One region of the Saccharopolyspora sp. 6M genome, then DNA from elsewhere that is predicted to be linked to it. Evidence: riboswitches for the same ligand, from Rfam matches in the RefSeq annotation. Region 1 holds a riboswitch; the other holds the start of a gene.
The links. A riboswitch is a leader RNA that binds a small molecule or an ion and turns the genes downstream of it on or off. The one in region 1 is predicted to bind S-adenosylmethionine.
Positions count from the first base shown of each region.

Region 1 (7,828 bases):
CCGCCCGAACGGCCCCGCTCCGCTCATCCGATCAGCAGGTGCCAGGCCCGTCAGCTCGCCCCGCACCTCCCGTTCTCGGCGCGAAGGGGCGGCCGCGGCGGTGCCGGGCCGGGACGGCCTGACGCCACTCCCCGGCGCCGTCGGCGACCCTCCCGGGCGTGCCGCGGATCCGCGCCCGGCCGGATCGATCCCGAGCTCGTCGAGCTCGGCGGACCGGGTTCCGGCGAACATCCCGCCCTTGCGGACGGTGATCGCCCCTAGGGGGTAGCGTGGCCTGACGTGACCGCACCTGATCCCGTGGACGTACGTCTGCTCACCGCCGTCGCCGAATCCGGGCGCGCCGCGGTCCACGAGATCGCGTCGCGGCTCGGGATGGACGTCCGCGACGTGGCCGCCCGGCTCGCGGTGCTCTCCACCACCGGGCTGCCCATGGTCGTCGGCGTCGAGTGCGACCCGGTGGGCATCCGCAACGCGGTCGCCGCCGCGAACGCCTGGACCCAGGCCAGCGGCGGCTACCAGGTGCCCAACCCGCCCAGCGGCGGCTACCAGGTGCACGGCGGCCCCAGCGGAGCGCACAGCGGCGGGCATCCCGGCCAGAACCCGCCCAGTGGCCCGCAACCGTTCACCCCCGCGGGCCCGCCCGCCTCCTTCGGCCAGCCGCAGCAGGTCAGGCCCGCGCCGCCGCCCGCACCGCAGCAGGCGCAGCCGAACCCGTGGGGCCCGCCCGGATCAGCCGCGTGGGCGCGCGGCGACCAGCAGCGGCCCCCGCAGCCCGGCCAGCCCGCGAGCGGACCGCAGTCCGGGCCGCAACCGGCGCAGCAGCCGGCGAACCCGCACGCGCCGACCGCCAAGACCCCGGTGCCCGCCGCGGCCCGCACCGGCAAGGTCGGCAGCAAGCTCGACGTGGACGGTCCCGAAGGCGAGCGGATCACCATCCAGCTCGTCGAGGTCGTCGACCCGGCCGACTTCCTGTTCACCGCGGCCGGCTACCAGCTGCAGGAGGGCGAGCGCTCGGTCGTCGTGCACACCGAGCTCACCAACCGCAGCCCGATGCCGTTCACCTCGCTGCCCGACCTCTACCTGGTCCTGGTCGCCGAGGACGGGTCCACCGTGGGCAAGGCACCGGTCGCGTTGTCCTCCCGGCCGCCGCACCGCATCGGCGTGCCGCCCGGCGAGACCGCGGGCGGGCACACCGTGTACGTGCTGCCGGAGGACACCGAGCTGTCCACGGTCCGCTGGGCCATGCGCCCCGGGGACGACCAGCGCACCCTCCACTGGGACATCACCGATCTCTGATTCCGCGTTCGCGCTGCTGAGCGGGGCGGTGGTGGAACCTCGCCCGTCCGCTCGCCGAGGGGGATCGTTCGCACCGGTGGCTCTGCGCCACAGGGGAAAGCGCCGTCCTCGCTGGAAGACGGCCGAGAACTCGCGTGGGGCGGCTTGCTCAGGTGGTCGCCGGTGACGGGAAGACGCCGGACCCACCGCGGGAGCCCGCAGCTGGTCCGTCCACTTCGGACACTCAGTTGCCGCGGCGGCGAACCCAGTCGAGGGGACCGCCGCGAGGGCGCTCCGGGCGGCGTTCGCGGCGTTGCAGGGTCGGCCAGTCACCCGCGTCCGCGGACGGGCCGGGTTCCGGATCGGCGCCGAGCACCGCCGGGCCCGCGCGGCCGACGTCCTCCGCCGCCAGCAGCTCCGCCAGCCCCTGCTGGCCGGGATCGGTCCGCTCCGCGTCGGTGGTGGGCCACCGCTCCTCGACCTCCGCGCGCTCGTCCCGCCGCGCGGACGCGGACGGCGGTGCACCGCCCAGCGGCAGACCCGTCGGCGGCGTCGGCGTGTCGTCGGTGAACTCCGCGCGACGCCCGTCGAACGTCCCGCTCGCTCCGGCCTGGGTCATCGGCCACTCCCCCCGCTGTTCCTGGATCAGCACGACCACGCTACGCGACCGGCCGGACCCGTCCGGACGACGATCGCCGCAACGCGCGTCCCGGCGGCGGGAGCGGGCGGCCGGCGGCTCAGGAGTCCTGTTCGCGGAGGGTGTCCAGGGCGTGCTGGAGGTCGTCCGGGTAGTCGCTGGTGAACGTCACCCACTGCCCGTCGGCGGGGTGCTCGAAGCCGAGCATCCGCGCGTGCAGCCACTGCCTGCCGAGCTGCAACCGCCGCGCCAGCACCGGATCCGCGCCGTAGGTGAGGTCGCCCGCGCACGGGTGCCGGACCGCGGAGAAGTGCACCCGGATCTGGTGCGTGCGCCCGGTCTCCAGCTTCACGTCCACCAGGGACGCGGCGCGGAACGCCTCCACCGTCTCGTAGTGGGTGATGCTGGGCTTGCCTCCGCTGACCACGGCGAACTTGTAGTCGTGCTTGGGGTGGCGGTCGATCGGCGCGTCGATGGTGCCGCTGCTCGGATCGGGGTGGCCCTGCACCAGCGCGTGGTAGCGCTTCTCCACGGTGCGCTCCTTGAACGCCCGCTTCAGCGCGGTGTAGGCGTGTTCGCTCTTCGCGGCGACCATGACGCCGGTGGTGCCCGCGTCGAGCCGGTGCACCACGCCCTGGCGCTCCGCGGCGCCCGAGGTCGCGATGCGCACGCCCGCGGCGGCGAGCCCGCCGATCACGGTGGGGCCCTCCCAACCGGGGCTGGGGTGCACGGCGACGCCGATGGGCTTGTCGACCACGACGATGTCGTCGTCCTGGTGCAGGATCCGCAGGCCCTCCACGGGCACCGCGACCACTTCCGGTTCGGGCCGCGCGTCGGGCAGCGTCACTTCCACCAGCCCGCCCGCGATCAGCCGGTCCGACTTGCCGACGGGAGCGCCGTCGAGCAGCACCTCACCGGATTCGGCGAGCCCCGCCACCGTGTTCCGGGACAACCCGAGCAACTTCGCCAGGCCCGCGTCGACCCGCATCCCTTCGAGGCCGTCGGGGACCGGGAGCATCCGCAGATCGCTCATGCCCGGTCCTCGCGCTTCTTCCGGGTGTGCACGGTGCCGTCGTAGTCGCGGCCGAGCAGCGACAGCAGCACCACGAGGATCCCGCCACACACGATGGACGAGTCGGCGACGTTGAACACCGGCCACACGCTGCCGTCCGGCGCGAACAGCGACACGAAGTCCACGACGTGGCCGCGCAACGGCCCGGGCTCCCGGAACAACCGGTCGACCAGGTTCCCGCACGCCCCGCCCAGCACCAGGCCGAGCCCGACGGCCCACCCGGTGGAGCGCAGCTTCGGCGCCAGCCACACGATGACGCCGACCACGACGATCGCCAGCAGCGCCAGCAGCCAGGTCATGCCGGTGGCCAGCGAGAACGCCGCCCCCGGGTTGCGCACCAGCACCAGGTACACCGCCCCGCCGAACAGTTCCAGCGGCGGCTGCCCGTCGAGCCGCGCGACCGCGGCGATCTTGGTCACCACGTCCGCGGCGAGCAGCAGCGCGGCCACCCCGAACAGCAGCGCCAGCAGCTTCCGCGAGGCACGGCCACCGGCCGCCCCGACCGCGGTCGAACCGTCGCCGTCCGAACCCGGGTCCGGCTCGCTCGCGGCGGTACCGCCGTCCCCGCTCGCGGCGGGTCGCGCTTCCGGTTCTGAGGACGAGCCCTCGCCGGTGGCGGGGTTCGATCCGGGCTGCTCGGAGTCGGACTGCTCGGTGTTCACCCGGCCCATTCTCCCCGACCGCCGATCGGTCGTTCGCAGCGGCTCACGCCAACGCGGCGGGGAACTCGCGCGGGTCGTCGACGGGAACCCAGCGGCCGCCGTCGAGTTCGTAGCTCCACTGCGGACCGTGGGCGACGAGCCCGCGCAGCGCGGTGACGATCCGGTCCACGTGCTCGACGGTGGTGCCGAGACCGAGGCTGATCCGCACGGCGCGCTGCGCGTCGGTGCCCGCCAGCAGGTGCCGCACGGCCCGGTGCGCGCAGAACAGCCCGTCCCGCACGCCGATGCCGTGCTCCGCGGACAGCGCCGCCGCCAGCAGCCCGGGGTCCTGGCCGTCCACGGTGAAGCTGACCACGCCGACCCGGTCGTGCTCGGGGCCGAACAGACCCAGCTCGCGCAGCCCGGGAACGGTGGCGAGCCCGGCGCGGAGCCTGCGCAGCAGCAGGTCCTCGTGCCCCTCGATCGCCTCGGCGTGCTCGGCGAGCACCTCGCAGGCCTTGGCGAGCGCGTGCACCCCGACGGTGTTCGGCGAACCGGCCTCGTGCCGCTCCGGACCGGTGTTCCAGTCGATCTCGCCCGCGTCGGGGACCGATCGGGTGGCGCCGCCGCCGGCCAGGTACGGCTCGGCCCGGTCCAGCCAGTCGTCGCGGCCGATGAGCGCTCCCGCGCCGAACGGGGCGTAGAGCTTGTGCCCGGACAGCACGGCGTGGTCCACGCCGAGGTCGGCGATGCGCACCGGGCGGTGCGGGGCGAGCTGGGCGGCGTCGAGCACGGTGCGGGCGCCGTGCTCGCGGGCGACGCGGGCGAGCTCGGCGACCGGCCACAGCTCGCCGGTCACGTTGGACGCCCCGGTGAGCACGGCCAGCTTCGGCCCGTCGGCGCACTCGGCGAGCGCGGCGTCGAGCAGTCGCACCGCCTCCTGCGGGCTCTCCGGGATGCCGAGGTGGTGCACCCGCTCCCCCGCCCACGGCAGCAGCGCCGCGTGGTGCTCGGTGTCGAACACGACCACCGAGGTGTCCGCGGGAAGCGCGGCGGCCAGCAGGTTCAGCGCGTCGGTGGTGTTCCGGGTGAAGATCACCGAATCGGTGCGGCGGGCGCCGACGAACCGGCGCAGCGTCTCCCGCGCCCCCTCGTAGACCCGGGTGCACACCTGGGAGGCGAACCCGGCGCCGCGGTGCACGCTGGCGTACCAGGGCAGCAGCTCGTTCACGGCGTCGCGCACCGCGTTCAGGCAAGGCGCGCTGGCCCCGTGGTCCAGGTTGGCGTACTCGGCGGAACCGCCGGTGACCAGCGGAACCCGCAGCTGCGCGCCGACGACCGCGGGGACCGCGGGAACGGAGTCCCCGACGGACCAGATCGGGGTTTCGGCGATCTCGCCGGTGGCGGAGCGGACGGCTGACGACACGATGCCTCCTAGGGCCTCACCGGGCCCGGAGCATTCGGGGCCCGCGCTTGCCGATCGCCCTGCGCGATCGGCCAGGTCCTCACCCGGGGCACCCCACCGCGGTAGGAGGGTTGCCGGCCAGCAAACCGGGGTTTCCCGCTGGCACTCATGACCTTCGACGGAGAAGACTAGGGATCGCCCCCGCCGCGCGCAACCACCCCGTGCGAAGTGGGAGGTGCGCCACGCCCGTCCGGGCGGATCCGCGGTGGTTCCCGCGGACCCGCCCGGCGGCGACCGATCAGACCCGTTCGACGGCGACCGAGACGTCCACGCCGTCCCCGACGCTGCCCGCGGAACCACCCGCGGCCGCGCCCTCGGACACGGCGTCGGCGAGCGTTTCGGCGGCGATGAACTCGCGGTGCGCGTCCACGGCGGCCAGCACCTCGGCCGGCGCGGAGACCTCGACGCGGATGCGGTCGGAGATCTCGAAACCGGCGTCCCGGCGCGCCTGCTGCACGACGCGCACCAGGTCGCGGGCCACGCCTTCGGCGGCCAGCTCCGGGGTGACGTCGCAGTCCAGCACCACCATCCCGGCGCCGCCCGGCAACGCGGCCGCGGCACCGGAGTCGGTGGACACCAGCCGCTCGGTGAACTCGCCCTCCTGCAGTTCGGTGCCGTCGGCGACCACGGCCCCGGCCGCGTTGCGGGTCCAGTCACCGGACTTCACGGCCTTGATCACCCGCTGCACGTCCTTGCCCAGCCGAGGTCCGGCGGCGCGGGCGTTCACGGCGATCTCGAACCGGCCGTGCGCGGCGACGTCGGTGGTCAGCTCGACCTCCTTGACGTTCACCTCGTCCCGGACCAGGTCGACGAACGGCCGCAGCGACTCGGCCTCCGGCATGGCCACGACCAGCTTCGCCAGCGGCAGCCGGACGCGGCGCGAGTTCGACTTCCGCAGCGCCAGCGCCGAGGAGCACACCTGCCGCACCCGGTCCATCGCGGAGACCAGCGCCGCGTCGGCAGGCAGCTCGTCGACCAGCGGCCAGTCCGACAGGTGTACCGAGCGGCCGCCGGTGAGCCCGCGCCACACCGCTTCCGCGGTCAGCGGCAGCAGCGGCGCCACCACCCGGCAGGTCACCTCCAGCACGGTGTGCAGGGTGTCGATGGCGTCGGCGTCCCCGGCCCAGAACCGGTCCCGGGAGCGGCGCACGTACCAGTTGGTCAGCACCTCCAGGAAGTCGCGGACAGCGGCGCACGCCCCGGCCGGGTCGAACACGTCCATCGCGGCCTGCACGTCGCCGACCAGCTCGTGCGCCTTGGCGAGCACGTAGCGGTCCAGCACGTGCTCGCTGTCCACCCGGAACCGGCCCTCGACTCCTTCGGCGTTGGCGTACAACGCCAGGAAGTACCAGGAGTTCCACAGCGGCAGCACCGCCTGGCGCACCGCGTCCCGGATGCCGCGCTCGGTGACCACCAGGTCTCCGCCGCGCAGGATCGGGCTCGCCATCAGGAACCAGCGCATCGCGTCCGAACCGTCGCGGTCGAAGACCTCGTTCACGTCCGGGTAGTTGTTCTTCGACTTCGACATCTTCATGCCGTCGTCGCCGAGCACGATGCCGTGCGCGACCACGTTGGAGAACGCGGGCCGGTCGAACAGCGCGGTGGCCAGCACGTGCAGCAGGTAGAACCAGCCGCGGGACTGGCCGTTGTACTCGACGATGAAGTCGCCCGGGTAGTGGTGCTCGAACCAGTCGGAGTTCTCGAACGGGTAGTGGACCTGCGCGAACGGCATCGCCCCGGACTCGAACCAGCAGTCCAGCACCTCCGGCACCCGCCGCATCGTGGACGCGCCGGTCGGGTCGTCCGGGTTCGGCCGGGTCAGCTCGTCGATGTTCGGGCGGTGCAGGTCGGCGGGCCGTACCCCGAAGTCGCGCTCCAGCTCGTCCAGCGAGCCGTACACGTCGGTGCGCGGGTACGCCGGGTCGTCCGAGGTCCACACCGGGATCGGCGAACCCCAGAACCGGTTCCGCGAGATGTTCCAGTCGCGGGCGTTGGACAGCCACTTGCCGAACTGGCCGTCCCGGATGTGCCCCGGCACCCAGTTGATCTGCTGGTTGAGCTCGACCATGCGGTCCCGGAACCGGGTGACGGCCACGAACCAGGACGACAGGGCCCGCTGGATCAGCGCGTTGTCGCAGCGCCAGCAGTGCGGGTACGGGTGGTCGTAGGTCTCGTGCCGCAGCAGCAGCCCGGCTTCCTTGAGATCCCGGATGATCTGCTTGTTCGCCTCGAAGACCTGCTGGCCCTCGTACGGCGCGACCTCGGCGGTGAACCGGCCCCGCGCGTCGACCGGGACGACCGGTTCGATGTCGTGCGCGTCGGTGACGGCCTTGTCCTCCTCACCGAAGGCGGGCGCGATGTGCACGACACCGGTGCCGTCCTCGGTGGTGACGTAGTCGGCGGGCAGCACCTGGTGGGCGTTGGGTCGCCCGGCGAAGAAGTCGAACGGCGGCCGGTAGCTCGTGCCGATCAGCTCGGCGCCGGTGAACCGGGCGACGACGCGGTCGGCGACGTCCTCGCCGAGCTCCCGCGCGTACGCGCCCAGCCGGGCCTCGGCGAGCACGTAGCGCTCCCCGCCCTGGCCGGGCTCCACCAGCACGTAGTCCACCTCGGGGTGCACCGCGGCCGCGAGGTTCGACGGCAACGTCCACGGGGTCGTCGTCCAGACCAGGGCCAGCGCCCCGTCGAACGCCTTGCCCGGCGCGACGAGCCGCAGGCCCACCGTCACCGCCGGGTCC
Region 1 is NZ_JAIUJZ010000117.1:5,226-13,053, reverse strand. Features, by position in the region: gene LCD31_RS16925 (AsnC family protein) at 280-1,296, shown strand; gene LCD31_RS16920 (hypothetical protein) at 1,520-1,894, opposite strand; gene LCD31_RS16915 (RluA family pseudouridine synthase) at 2,013-2,930, opposite strand; gene lspA (signal peptidase II) at 2,942-3,655, opposite strand; gene LCD31_RS16905 (aminotransferase class V-fold PLP-dependent enzyme) at 3,690-5,018, opposite strand; SAM riboswitch class IV at 5,090-5,204, opposite strand; gene ileS (isoleucine--tRNA ligase) at 5,329-7,828, opposite strand, start outside.

Region 2 (7,828 bases), on a different contig from region 1:
TCGGCCAGCTTCTGCACCCGCGGGTCCTTCGCCATCTCGGGCGAGGCGACGAGACCGTTGGCGTACGGGTTGTTCTCCGCGCTCTCCACCGCGATCGGATCCTTCAGCCCGGCTTTGAGCGCGTAGTTGCCGTTCACGATGGCCGCGTCGGCGTCATCGACCGAGCGGGGCAGCTGGTCGCTGGAGAGCTCCTGGAACTGGATGTTCTTCGGGTTCTCCGCCACGTCGCGCACCCCGGCGCCCTGCTCGGCGCCCGGCTTCAGCTTGAGGACACCGTTGGCCTGCAGCAGTTCCAGGCTGCGGGTCTGGTTCGACGGGTCGTTGGGCAGCGCGATCCGCGCGCCGTTCGGCAGCTCCTGGAGGGAGCGGACCTTCTTGGAGTAGACCGACAGCGGTTCGAGGTGCACCGTCTGCACCCATTCGAACTCGCCGCCGCGCTGCGCCTGGTACTCCGCCAGGTACGGCTTGTGCTGGTAGTAGTTCGCGTCCAGCTCGCCGTTGGCGACGGCCTCGTTGGGCCGGTTGTAGTCGTCGAACTTCTCGATCTCGATCTCGATGCCTGCCTTCTCGGCCAGGTCGTCCTTGACGAACTGCAGGATCTCGCCGTGCGGCTGCGGGCTGACGCCGATGGTCAGCGGGGCCTCGGGGTCCTGCGCGGCGGGCGTGCCGGAGCCGCCGCAACCTGCGAGCGCCAGCGTCGCGGCGGTGAGCACCACGGCCAGGGAGCGAAAACGCATCGATCGCGTCCTTTCTGGAGGGCCGGCCGGTGACGCGCACCGGCGGCCGGCGGGGATCGCACGTCCCCGTCGTCGGAGTGTTCCTGGTGAGCTGCGGGCCTAGCCGGTCGCGCTGCGGCGGCGGTCCACTGCTTTGGCGGTGATGTCGGTGAGCAGCTGCATGGCGAAGGCCAGCACGGCCAGCACCGCCACCGATCCGTACAGCACGCGCTCGTCGTACGCCTGGTAGCCGTCCTGGATGGCGGTGGTCCCGAGACCTCCGCCGCCGATGGCGCCGGCCATCGCCGCGTAGCCGATGAGCGCGACGGCGGTGACGCCGACGGCCCCGACCAGCGCGGCGCGGGCCTCGCCGAGCAGCACGGTCCACACGATCCGCCACCGGCTCGACCCGGTGGTGATCGCGGCTTCGACGACGGTGAAGCTCACCTCCCGCAACGCGTTCTGCGTCAGCCGCGCGAAGAACGGCACCGCGCCGACGACCAGCGGGACGATCACCGCGGTGCTGCCGATGGACGTGCCCACCAACAACCTGGTGAAGGAGGCCAGCACCACCAGCAGCACCACGAACGGCACGGACCGCACCACGTCGACGACCACACCGAGGATCCGGTGCAGCGTCGGACGCGGGTTGAGCCCGACCGGAGAACTCAGGTGCAGGAACACGCCGAGCGGCAGTCCACCGAGGACCGCCAGCACGGTCGCCACCAGCACCATGTAGAGCGTTTCGACGGTGGCACCGCCGAGCAGCTCCGCTACTTCCGCCCAGGGGGTCGGATCACTCACGCCGCGACTCCATCAACACTGACCGGGGTGCGCCGCACGTGCGCGTCCCGGTCGACCATCCACTTCAGGGCCGACTCGGACCGCTCGCCGGTGAGTCCGATGCGGAACTTCGCCACCGGGGTGTCCCCGAGCCGGGTGAGCCCGCCGCCGAGGATGGACAGCTCCACCCCGAAGCGGGCGGCCGCCTCCGGCAGCAGCGCCCCGACGGCGGCGAAGCCGACGAGGACCACTTCGGCGACCACGTCGTGCCGCACTCCGGGCACGGCGGGCGCCTGGTCGGTCTCGGGCAGCAGGCTGGTGCTGACCCGGCTGCCGGGTTCGGCGACGAGGTCGAGCACCTTGCCGTGCTCCACGACGCGCCCGCCTTCGAGCACGGCCACGTCGTCGGCGATGCGCCGCACCACGGCCATGTCGTGGGTGACCACCAGGACGGTGACGCCCAGTTCAGAACGCGCCCGGTCCAGCACGGTCAGCACCGAGTCGGTCGTGCCCGGGTCCAGCGCCGAGGTCGGTTCGTCGGCCAGCAGCACCGAGGGCTTGGCGGCCAGCGCGCGGGCGACCGCGATGCGCTGCCGCTGCCCGCCGGAGAGCCGGTCCGGGTAGGTCGGCGCCTTGTCGGTGAGCCCCACCAGGTCGAGCAGTTCGGCGACGCGGCTGCGGCGCTGCGGTGCGGGCATCCCGGCGGCTTCGAGCGGGAGCGCCACGTTGCCCGCGGCGGTCCGCTGCCGCAGCAGCGAGTCGCCCTGCGGCACGACGCCGATGTGGCGGCGGGCGGCGCGCAGCGCGGCGCCTTCGAGGGCCACGAGGTCGGTGCCGTCGACCCGGATGGCACCGCGGTCCGGCTTCTCCAGCAGGGCGATGCACCGGGCGAGGGTGGACTTGCCCGCGCCGCTGGGGCCGACGACGCCGAGCACGGCGCCCGCGGGGACCTCCAGGGACACGTCGTCGAGGGCGACGACGTCGGACCGGCTCGACTGGTCGTGCCGGAAGGACTTGGTGAGGTTCTCGACTGTGATCACGATCGCTCCGCATCAGCTCACGCCGGCCTGCGGGCATGCCGCGGCCGGGCGGGGAGGAACAGAAGGGCCTGGTGGGGCGGTGACGACTGGGGTCGTCAGCCGGCGAGGCGACAGGCCGTCGTGGTGCGGCGTCCGTGATCGATGACCCGGCGCTGGGTCAAGGCGAGGCCGTGCGGACCGGATCCGACGCGAGCGCGACCGCCGCGGGCCTGCCGGCGGCTGGTCCGGGGCGCACGTTCACCTGCGAGCAGAGTTTCAGACACCACAACTCCATCGACCCTGGCGTTAGCACCTGCTCCGGTGGAGTGGTTGCTGCGGCGTCGTGGAGCCAGGTCTCTCAGCCGCTCGGGATGGATTTCCCGCATAGTAGAACGCAGCGGTGTCGACGGGCGCAAGCCAAAACCCGTCACTATGTGGAATCGTTTGACAAATCACATCCCCCTGTTGAGCAGGGGGCATGGCCCGCCGTGAATATTCCGGTGACCTTATGTGATCAACACTACGGTTTTCCCTCCGGACGGACCAACGAAGTCCCGAAGGGAGGCGACGCAGCGGAACGTCAGCGCGCCGGTTCTCCGGCGGCCTCGGCCACCCGGGCGAAATCGGCCACGGTGAGCTGCTCGCCCCGCGCCGCCGGATCCACCCCCGCCGCCCGCAGCACCTCTTCGGCGCGCGCCGCCGACCCGGCCCAGCCCGACAGCGCCGCCCGCAGCGTCTTGCGCCGCTGCGCGAACGCCGCGTCCACCGCCGCGAACACCTGCGCCCGCGGCGCCGCCGACGGCGGATCGACCCGGGAGAACGCCACCAGCCCGGAATCGACGTTCGGCACCGGCCAGAACACGTTGCGCGGCACCGGCCCGGCGCGCCGGACGTCGGCGTACCACGCGGCCTTCACGCTCGGCACCCCGTAGGTGCGACCACCCGGTTTCGCGGCCAGCCGGTCGGCGACCTCGGACTGCACCATCACCAGCCCGGTGCGCAGCGACGGCAGCTCCGCCAGCAGGTGCAGCACCACCGGCACCGCCACGTTGTACGGCAGGTTCGCCACCAGCGCGGTCGGCCGCGGCTCGGCGAAGTCGGCGGCCCGCACCCGCAGCGCGTCGGCGGGCAGCACCCGCAACCGGTCGCACAGCTCGGGGGCGAACTCGGCGGCGGTGCGCGGCAACCGCTCGGCGAGCACCGGATCGATCTCCACGGCCACCACCCCGGCGGCCTCCGGCAGCAACGCCAAGGTCAGCGAGCCCAGCCCGGGCCCGACCTCCAGCACCACGTCCTCGGCGGTGAGCTCGGCCGCGCCGACGATGCGGCGCACCGTGTTCGAGTCGTGCACGAAGTTCTGGCCCAGCCGTTTCGTCGGCCGGATCCCGAGTTCCCCCGCCAGCCGGCGAACATCGGCCGGCCCGAGCAACCGCGCCTGGTTCGCGTGCTGTTCCACGAGGTCAAAGCTACCCGCGCCCGCTTCCCGCACCGCGCCCGCCCTCCCCCGCGCTGATCAGGACCGCACCGAGCAGGCCCGGGAACGCGAACGAGCGGTCACCGGCACGAGGCCGATGACCGGTCGAAGAACGCGGGAGCCGGGAACCGTCCCGGCGCGGCTCAGCTCAGGCCGAGCTTCGAGGAGCAGCCCGGCCAGGCGCCGTAGCTGCCGCCGCGGGCGTCGCGCACCTTCGTGGCGACCGAGATCTGCTGTTCCCGGCTGGCCTGGTGCGGGTAGGCCGCGTACTGGTCGCCGCCGTAGGCGTCCCAGGTGCTCTTGTCGAACTGGAGACCGCCGTAGTAGCCGTTGCCGCTGTTGATCGACCAGTTGCCGCCGGCCTCGCACTGCACCAGCTTGTCCCAGACGGCGCTGTTCGGCGGCTGCTTGGTGCCGACGCGGACGACCTTCTCGGTCGGCTCCTTGGTGATCTTCTCGCCGACCGCTTCGCGACCGGTCTCCTCGCCGTTGCGGGTGCTCACCCGGGTGAAGACGATCTTCTCGCCGGGCGTGCCCGGGTTCTCGACCTTCTCCTCGCCCTTGAGCATGGAGTCGTCTTCGATCTCCTTGACCGGCGGCTCGATCGGCACCGTCACGTTGATCACGGTGCTGCCGGTGCGGTCGATCTGCACCGTGGCACCGCTGGTGATCTTCTGGTCGCCGCCGGGGGTGATGTGGTCTTCCGGCCCGAGCTGGAGGTTCTGCTCCTGCACCAGCTCGTCGACGGTCACCGCGGTGGTCGTCAGCTGCCGGGGCTCGCCCGCGCCGTCGGTGATCGTGATGTCCTTGGCGGTCTTGACCACCAGGTCCATGCCCTGCTCGGGCACCGCCGTGCTGCGCGCGCTGGAGACCCAGGCGCCGTCGTCGGCGACGCCGAGCTGGCGCAGCGCCTGGCCGACGGTCACCGACCGGACCCACTCCTCGCGCTGCTCGCCGTCCACCGTCATCTTCAGCAGGCGGCCGCGGTCGAGGGTGATCGTGTCGTTGTGCCCGACCTTGGACTGCGGGGAGGGGCTCAGCGCGTCGTGCTCGCCGATGCTGATGCCCTCGTCCTCGAGGACTTCGCCGACGGTCGACTCGTAGGTGTTGACCTGGCGTTCCTTGCCGTCGATCTCGACGGTGACGGACTTGTCCATCGCGGCGGCGGCACCGCCGGAGCCGGTCAGGGTGAGGATGACCGCGGCGACCGCGCCCTTGAGGAAGCGCTGCTTCCACGAGGTGATCGCTTCGACGACCTCCGGGGAGGGCTGCGCCTGCGGTTCACCGAGCTCGTCGGGCAGGACCAGCGGCGGCATGACCACGGTCTCTGCGTTGATGAGCCGGATGAGCTCGTCGACGTCGATGTCGGCAGTCGCGAGCATCTCGTCGGCCTGCGGTCCGAGCGCTTCGAGCACGTCGTCCGGCGTGATCTCCAGCGCGCCGGGCGGGAAGCTCGGGTGGTCCTGCGCCGGGTACCGGTCGCTGATGGGGGCGAAGGGCTGCTCGGCGGTGATCTCCGCATCGCTCTCGCGATCGAGCAGGCCGACCGCGGTCTGCTGCTGCGGGCTCACGGGGCTGAACCAGTCCGTCGAGGGCTCGAATGAATCGGCCCAGTAGCCGTGGTCTCGGCCTGCACCACCCAGCTGTTCATCGCTGCTGGTGGAGCTGGCGTGGGCACCGGGGATGCCGCGTCCGTTCACAGGGTCGCTACCTCTCGAAAGCGAGAAGCCGTCCGCGCGCGGGTGACCGAGGGGAGTTCGCCGAGCATGTCCGGTTCGAACTCCTTCACCTGCCGCTGCGCGACTTCGTGCTTCGTTTCCGTATCCGACTCCCGTAGCCAAGCGCCGTCTTCAGCCGATACCTGATGCGAACCGGTCTCGTTCCCAGCTCGATCGGTGGCACCGACTTCCCCGACGTACCCGGCGGCGACTAGCGGGCGTTCCCGTGACTTCGTTGTCATCGGTTACGAGGCCGAGACTCTAGCGTGATCCCGCGGGCCCGCCAAGGGGCCGCCCGGCGGTGTGACCTGGGTTACGCCGATTTGCCGCGCAACCGTGCACCGTCGGTGATCGGGTCGAGTGATCGACCGCGAACCGCTGCCAGTTTTCCCACCACCGCCGCGGTTTCGCCGCTCCGCGCCGAGATCGACCGCTTCGTCCCCAGTGGACGGTTTGATCGTCCCTGGTGAGCGGATCACCAGTCGCCCCGATCAGCGGATCCGGCTCGGGCGCCGGGACGGCCGGTGGGGGGCGGGCGACGGGAGAGAGCGGTCATCTCCCGCCGCCCGCGCCGGCGGCGGCAACGACCGTCCGGACGCGGTGGGTGATGAGGAACCTCACTTCCTCACACTCCCGGGCGATCTCCGGCGGTCGAGCCGTTCAGCGGCGCTTCGGGACGCCGTTCGGAGCAGGAGCGCTCAACGCGGGAGCCCGAGCTTCCGGGCGCACGCCGGCCAGGCCCCGTAGCCGCCGCGGTCGTCGCGCAGCGCGCTCGCCACCGAGATCTGCTGCTCGCGCGAGGCGCGGTGCGGGTAGCGGGCGAAGCCCTCGCCGCCGTAGGCCGCCCACGTGCTGCGGTCGAACTGGAGCCCGCCGTAGTAGCCGTTCCCGCTGTTGGTGGCCCAGTTCCCGCCGGATTCGCACTGCGCCAGCCGGTCCCACACCTGCCCGGTGCGGGGTTCTCCGGCGTCACCGCTGCGCTCGGGGGCGGGTGCCGCGGTCGCGAGCGGCGCGCCGCACAGCGTGATCGCGGCGGCGATTCCGATCCTGGTGATGCCACGGATGCGCATACAGGTCCTGACTGCCGTGCCTCCGGGCAGCGGTCCCGGCGCCTGCCGCGGACCTGTCGGGTCCACTGTGGCCGATCGCCGAGCGGGGCCGCCCCCGGCTTCCGCAGGGGACGCTAGGTCGCCGGGTCGCGGTCGCAAGTCAGTGCGCGCGCCCGGCACGACGGCAGGGCACGCTCAGTCAGCGCAGGTCAGCCGGTTCCTACCTGATCGAGGCGGAAGATCCGCTCTGCCGTGGCGGTGGTGGCCACGGCGAGTTCCGCGAGATCGGCTCCGCGCAGTTCCGCGAGCTCTCGAAGGGTGTAATTGACGCAGTAGGGCTCGTTGGGGCGCCCGCGGAACGGGTGCGGGGTGAGGAACGGCGCGTCGGTCTCCACCAGCATCTGCTCCACCGGCACCAGCCGGGCCGCCTCGCGCAGGCCGGCCGCGTTGGCGTTGCGGAAGGTCGCGGTGCCCGCGAACGAGAGCACGTAGCCGCGGTCCACGCAGGCGCGGGCGAACTCCGCGTCCCCGGAGAAGCAGTGGAAGACCACCGCCTCCGGCGACCCCTCCTCGGTCAGGATGCGCAGGATGTCCTCGTGCGCCTCCCGGTCGTGGATCATCAACGGCTTGCCGGTGCGCTTGGCCAGGTCGATGTGCCAGCGGAACGCCTCGTGCTGCGATGCCGGCGAGGAGAAGTCCCAGTAGTAGTCCAGCCCGGTCTCGCCGATCGCCACGACCCGCGGCCGCTCGGCCAGCTCCGCCAGCACCTCCCGGGCGGCGTCGGTGAGGTCCTCGGCCCTGGTCGGGTGCAGCGCCACCGCGGCGAACACGCGGTCGTCCCAGGTAGCGGCCTCGGCGGCCCAGCGCGCGGCCTCGAGGTCGTCGGCGACGGTGATCACCCGGGTGATCCCGGCGGCTTCGGCGCGGTCGACCAGGGTGCGCACGTCCTCGGCGGTCTTCGCGCCGCACGCGTCGAGGTGGGTGTGCGCGTCCACCGCGGGCGCGGGCAGCGCCTCCGGCATCGGCGGCCGTTCCTTCTTGTCCTTCTTGCTCACCGTCAAACCCCTCG
Region 2 is NZ_JAIUJZ010000154.1:197-8,024, forward strand. Features, by position in the region: gene LCD31_RS20050 (MetQ/NlpA family ABC transporter substrate-binding protein) at 1-737, opposite strand, end outside; gene LCD31_RS20055 (methionine ABC transporter permease) at 837-1,520, opposite strand; gene LCD31_RS20060 (methionine ABC transporter ATP-binding protein) at 1,517-2,539, opposite strand; SAM riboswitch class I at 2,807-2,896, opposite strand; gene rsmA (16S rRNA (adenine(1518)-N(6)/adenine(1519)-N(6))-dimethyltransferase RsmA) at 3,099-3,974, opposite strand; gene LCD31_RS20070 (transglycosylase family protein) at 4,136-5,692, opposite strand; partial or broken gene LCD31_RS20075 (transglycosylase family protein) at 6,409-6,669, opposite strand; gene LCD31_RS20080 (TatD family hydrolase) at 6,969-7,781, opposite strand.
Region 2: it holds a riboswitch for S-adenosylmethionine, as region 1 does, so the genes downstream of both, LCD31_RS20060 (methionine ABC transporter ATP-binding protein) here and LCD31_RS16905 (aminotransferase class V-fold PLP-dependent enzyme) in region 1, are expected to answer to the same signal.